Nonomuraea africana: one gene and its partner. The protein of the gene in region 2 interacts with the protein of the main gene of each other region in a pairwise test. Links are inferred from orthologs where the notes say so. Each region holds a gene or a part of one and is shown on either strand. Other genes may lie near its edges.

Region 1 (3,001 bases), 4.5 Mb from region 2 along the record:
TCACCGACACGCTGGAGGACGGCGTGCGCTCCCTGCTGGAGCACCGGACCTACATCGAGGCCCTGACCGAGGAGGACCCCGAGGCCTACTGCAGGGACTTCCTCGGGACCATGGCCAGAGGAGCGGCGGAACGCTTCGGCGGCCGTCCAGCCGTCACCTTCCGCGTCTACCCCCGCTGACCTACGGGACTGACACACCCAACGGCGCCGCCATCAGCGATCAGCCGCTCGACACCCTGCCGCTCGACACCCTGCCGCTCGACCTCCCGCCGGTCGATCGACTTTCGCCGCCCGCCCCGCGGACCGACGGGTTCGCGGGACCGCCGCCTCCGGGTCGTCACCCGAGCCGCCGGGGCCGCGCAGGAGCCGTTGCGCGAGTCGCTCAAGAGGACACCCCGCAGCGCCAACGCGACCGGAGGCGGGACCGCACAAGGGCCGACCAGAAGACGCCCGGCCCATGAGGTCCGAAAGAACCTCAGGTCCGACTGGAAGGCCCCACCCGGCGGGGGCCGTCGAGAACCCCCGCCCAGGTGTCCGAAGGGCGCCAGTGCGAAGCGCGATCGGGGACGACCCTGCCGTCAGACCTGGATGCGGCGCTCCACCGCGTTGACGATCTCGGCGATCGCGTCCTCGACCGGAACGCCGTTCTTCTGCTCGCCACTCCGGTAACGGAACGACACCGCGCCGTTGGCGATGTCGTCGTCACCGGCGAGCAGCATGAAGGGCACTTTCGCCTTCTGCGCGTTGCGGATCTTCTTCTGCATGCGGTCGTCGGCCGTGTCGACCTCGACCCTGATGCCCCGCTCGCGCAGCTGCTTGGCGACGTCGTGCAGGTACGGCGCGTGCGCCTCGGCGATCGGGATGCCGACGACCTGCACCGGCGAGAGCCACGGAGGGAACGCGCCCGCGTAGTGCTCGACCAGGACGCCGAGGAAGCGCTCGATCGAGCCGAACAGCGCCCGGTGGATCATGACGGGCGTCTGCCGGGTGCCGTCGGCCGCCTGGTATTCGAGGCCGAAGCGCTTGGGCTGGTTGAAGTCGAGCTGGATGGTGGACAGCTGCCAGGTGCGCCCGATGGCGTCCTTGGCCTGGACGGAGATCTTCGGCCCGTAGAAGGCCGCGCCGCCCGGATCGTCGACCAGGGCCAGGCCCGACTCCTCGGCCGCCTGGCGCAGCGCCGCGGTGGCCTCGTCCCAGTCGGCCTGGTCGCCGATGAACTTGTCGGAGTCGTCGCGGGTGGACAGCTCCAGGTAGAACTCCGACAGGCCGAAGTCGCGCAGCACGCTGAGCACGAAGGCCAGCAGGCTCTTGATCTCCCCGCCCATCTGCTCCTTGGTGCAGTAGATGTGCGAGTCGTCCTGCGTCATGCCGCGCACCCTGGTCAGCCCGTGGACCACGCCGGACTTCTCGTAGCGGTACACCGAGCCGAACTCGCACAGCCGCAGCGGCAGCTCACGGTAGGACCGCCCGCGCGCTCTGAAGATCAGGTTGTGCATCGGGCAGTTCATCGGCTTGACGCGGTACTCGGTGTTGTCGAGCTCGAAGGGCGGGAACATGTCCTCGCCGTACCAGGGCAGGTGGCCGGAGGTCTCGAACAGCTGCGACTTGGTGATGTGCGGGGTGTTGACGAACTCGTAGCCCGACTCCCCCTGGCGCCGGCGCATGTAGTCCTCCATCTCCTTGCGGATGATTCCGCCCTTGGGATGGAAGACCGGCAGCCCGCTGCCCAGCTCCGGCGGGAAGCTGAACAGGTCGAGCTCGGCGCCGAGCTTGCGGTGGTCGCGCTTCTCGGCCTCCTCCAGCAGGTGGAGGTATTCGTCCTGCATGTCGCGGGTTTCCCACGCGGTGCCGTAGATGCGCTGCAGCTGCGGGTTCTTCTCGCTGCCCCGCCAGTAGGCGCCGCCCGTGCGCATGAGCTTGAAGGCGGGGATGGCCCTGGTGGAGGGCAGGTGCGGCCCGCGGCACAGGTCCTTCCAGCACAGCTCGCCGCTCTTGGGGTCGAGGTTGTCGTAGATGGTCAGCTGGCCCTCGCCGACCTCGACGTTCGCGCCGTCGTCGGCGGATGCGCCGCCCTTGAGGCCGACCAGCTCCAGCTTGTACGGCTCGGCGGCGAGCTCCGCGCGCGCCTCGTCGTCGGACACCTCGCGCCGCGAGAACAGCTGCCCCTGCTTGACGATCTCGCGCATGCGCTTCTCGACACGCTTGAGGTCGTCGGGGTGGAAGGCCTGCGCGACGTCGAAGTCGTAGTAGAAGCCGTTGTCGACCGGCGGGCCGATGCCCAGCTTGGCCTCGGGGAACAGCTCCTGGACCGCCTGCGCCATGACGTGCGCGGTGGAGTGGCGCAGGATGGCGCGGCCGTCGGGTGAGGAGATCTCGACCGGCTCGACCACGTCGCCGTCCGCGGCGTGGGAGGCCAGGTCGCGCAGCTCGCCGTTGACGCGGGCGGCGACGACGGTGCGACCGTCGGCCTCCAGCGCCTCGCCGTACGTCGTGCCGGCCGCGACCACACGCTCGGCTCCGGCGAGGGTGATATGCAGCTCGGCTGACACGGTGACTCCTTGGATAGCAGCGTTTCGATGGTGCCAACGATGCTATCGCGGGTCGTAGCCCAGCCTGGTCAGGTCCTGGCGGCTGCCGTGGAAGACGTTGCGGTCGAGCGGGCTGTTGGCGTACTGGTGAATCCTCCAGCCACGCCACGGCGCGGGGACCACGGGCTCGCCGATGGGCTTGCCGGGCGAGGCGATCCACAGCGGGTATTCGCCCAGGCCCGCGCAGTTGCCCTTGCGGGCGAAGGACAGGTACGTGTAGATGAAGGGCCGCACGCCCGTGTGCCTCTCGACCATCCGGCACCAGCGCCTGGCGAAGGCGGCGACCTGGTCGGGCGGCAGCTTGTCGTCGGCCTCGAGGTCGAGCGCGAGCAGGTCGCCCTTGCGCAGCCCGCCCGCCTGCCTGATCGTGCGCAGGAAGTGGCGCGCCTGGTCGGCGGGCTCGCCCTCGGGCCT
Region 2 (2,868 bases):
TCACCCATGTGGAATCCACACGGAAGAACTTCGCATCTCACCTACGCGGGCCGTCCACGATGTGGATCCTTCGGTCACCGGGCCTTGAGGCACCCAGCAACGACCGGCGGTCTTTGGCAAGCACCAGAATAGGGGGCGATTCGTCAAGATGCCAAATCGCCCCCCGCTGGAGTCAGTTTCCGCCGTGCTTGGGCAGGTCGCCCACCTGCTCGGCGGGCGGCGCGACGATGGAGACCGGCTCGTTGAAGCCCTTGAAGAACAGGTTGGCGTTGAACGTGGCGCCCTTCTCCGCGCCGGTCATCGCCAGCTTGCGCGGCAGGCCGTCCGCGCCGACCCAGATGTCGAACGTGACGTCCTTGAGCTCGGCCATGTGCTTCTTGGCCTGCTCCTGCTTGTCGGCGGGCAGTTGCTGCACGGCCGCGTCCACCGGGAACGTGCCGCTGTAGTGGGTGGTGTCGACGCCGCCCACGGCCTCGGTGCCGACCTGCTTGACGTTCTGGGAGGCGGTGACCAGCTTGGTGACGTTCGCCAGGTCGAACTGCTGGACCTGCTCGAGGTACCTGCTCGCGTCACCGCCGGCCGCCTCGTTCAGCGACACCTTGATCCACGGCTTGGTGGCGCCGAGCATCTGGTTCAGCGCCTCGACACGCAGGTAGACGTGGTCGCCCTGCAGTACGGCCCGCGCCCCGCCCGGCAGGCTCTTCCCGCCGAAGTTGGCGCTGTCGAGGGTCAGGTCGGCGGCGAGCTGGGGCTTGCTCTGGTAGATCATCCGCCCCTGGACCTTGCCCGAGCCCTCCTGCGGGTCCGTCACGTCCACGACGGCGTCCACGGTGTAGCTCGTGACCTCCTGTGTCTTCTGCGCGGCCTGCTCCAGGACCTCGGCGGCGGCCAGGTTCACCTGGATGGGCACCGCCCCGGACGCGGTCGCTCCTGTCGATCCACAACCGGCGACCGCGACCAGGGCGGCGGCGCCCGTCGCGACGGCGGCGAGAGTAATCCTGCGCTTCAGCATGATTCCGACACTACGTCGCCGAAGCCTTCCCGGCGCACAGGGATGACCCCGAGATAACCCTGAGTCCACTTCCTCCCTGTATATGTCTTTAATCCCATATGACAGCGAAAGACCCCCGCAGGAAGCCCTGCGGGGGTCTTTCGGAAGAGCGGGATCAGCCCTCGAGCTCGGCGGTCATCGCGCGAGTCACGTTGGGGTCGACCGGGACACCCGGACCCATCGTGGTGGAGAAGGTGACCTTCTTGACGTAACGCCCCTTGGCCGCGGACGGCTTGAGACGCAGCACCTCGTCAAGGGCCGCGGCGTAGTTCTCGATGAGCTGGCGCTCACCGAACGACGTCTTGCCGATGATGAAGTGCAGGTTCGCCTGACGGTCGGTGCGGAACTCGATCTTGCCGCCCTTGATCTCCGTCACGGCCTTGGCCACGTCCGGGGTCACGGTGCCGGTCTTCGGGTTCGGCATGAGACCACGCGGGCCGAGGACACGGCCCAGGCGGCCGACCTTGCCCATCAGGTCGGGGGTGGCGACGACGGCGTCGAACTCGTTGAGCCTGTTGCCCTTGGCGATGTCGTCGATGAGCTCGTCGGCGCCGATGATGTCGGCGCCGGCCTCGCGGGCAGCCTCGGCACGGTCACCGGTCGCGAAGACCAGGACCCGGGCGGTCTTACCGGTGCCGTGCGGGAGGTTGACCGTGCCGCGCACGATCTGGTCGGCCTTGCGAGGGTCGACACCCAGCCGCAGCGCCACCTCGACGGTGGCGTCGAACTTGGTGGTGGAGGTCGCCTTGGCCAGCTTCGCGGCCTCGGCGGGGGTGTAGAGCTTGTCGCGGTCGACCTGCGCCGACGCGTTCTTGTGCGCCTTGCTGCGCTTCACTTCTGTCTCCTCGGTGGAGTCTGTGGTCTCGGGCCAGCGCGTGGCCCTCCCACGGGACGAACGGAAAGGTCTTACTCGGCGACGGTGATGCCCATCGACCGGGCGGTGCCGGCGATGATCTTCTCGGCGGCCTCGACGTCGTTGGCGTTGAGGTCGGGCATCTTCGTCTCGGCGATGCTGCGCAGCTGCTCGCGGCTCAGCTTGCCGACCTTGTCCTTGTGGGGAACCGCAGAGCCCTTGTCGAGACCGAGCGCCTTCTTGATCAGCTCAGGCGCCGGAGGCGTCTTCGTGATGAAGGTGAAGCTGCGGTCCTCGAAAATGGTGATCTCGACGGGGATGATGTTGCCCCGCTGGGCCTCGGTGGCAGCGTTGTACTGCTTCACGAAGTCCATGATGTTGACGCCGTGCGGACCGAGGGCGGTACCGACCGGCGGGGCGGGCGTGGCCTGGCCAGCGGGAAGCTGGACCTTGACCAGTGCCGCGATCTTCTTCTTCGGAGGCATGTGTCCTTCTCCGGGTCCTGATTGCGGTGCCGTCCACCCGCGGGTGCGGGCGGACATGTCGGAAGGCCGTCCTTCGCGAGGGACGGCCTGCCGAACGTCTTGACGACAGAAACGCGCGAGGGGCTCCGGCGGCTAGGGCACGCGCGGAGTCACACGTTCCTCATCGAGTGTATGCGAGCCTGTCAGATCTTCGAGACCTGGTTGAACGACAGCTCGACCGGGGTCTCGCGACCGAAGATCGACACCAGCACCTTGAGCTTCTGCGACTCGGGGCTGATCTCGCTGACCGAGGCGGGCAGCGTGGCGAACGGGCCGTCCATGACGGTGACCGACTCGCCGATCTCGAACTCGACCGTGGGGCCCGTGGCCGCCTTGGCGGTGGCCTTCTTGGCTTCCTCGGTCGGCTCGGGCGCCAGCAGCTTGGCGACCTCGTCGATGCTGAGCGGGCTCGGCTTGTTGGAGAGGCCGACGAAACCGGT

What was found. Proteins that work in one complex are often made in the same cells at the same time.
Region 1: the proteins of rplA (region 2) and thrS interact in binary tests that used the Escherichia coli proteins (3 or more experiments, as listed by UniProt). The link is inferred for Nonomuraea africana from one-to-one orthologs.

Annotation. Positions count from the first base shown.
Region 1 is NZ_JADBEF010000001.1:3,891,023-3,894,023, forward strand. The notes cover bases 64-2,994. They hold thrS (threonine--tRNA ligase), read right to left. Parts: upstream 2,549-2,994; coding sequence 578-2,548; downstream 64-577. Other genes in these bases: H4W81_RS18395 (PIG-L deacetylase family protein), read left to right, coding at 64-179; H4W81_RS18405 (glycoside hydrolase family 25 protein), read right to left, coding at 2,591-2,994. Also shown: more of H4W81_RS18395, read left to right, coding at 1-63; more of H4W81_RS18405, read right to left, coding at 2,995-3,001. UniProt on the Escherichia coli protein: Catalyzes the attachment of threonine to tRNA(Thr) in a two-step reaction: L-threonine is first activated by ATP to form Thr-AMP and then transferred to the acceptor end of tRNA(Thr). The rate-limiting step is amino acid activation in the presence of tRNA.
Region 2 is NZ_JADBEF010000001.1:8,379,938-8,382,805, reverse strand. What follows is about bases 27-2,824. They hold rplA (50S ribosomal protein L1), read right to left. Parts: upstream 1,887-2,824; coding sequence 1,167-1,886; downstream 27-1,166. Other genes in these bases: nusG (transcription termination/antitermination protein NusG), read right to left, coding at 2,572-2,824; rplK (50S ribosomal protein L11), read right to left, coding at 1,958-2,389; H4W81_RS40200 (SCO4651 family lipoprotein), read right to left, coding at 173-1,012. Outside these bases: more of nusG, read right to left, coding at 2,825-2,868. UniProt on the Escherichia coli protein: One of the primary rRNA binding proteins, it binds very close to the 3'-end of the 23S rRNA. Forms part of the L1 stalk. It is often not seen in high-resolution crystal structures, but can be seen in cryo_EM and 3D reconstruction models.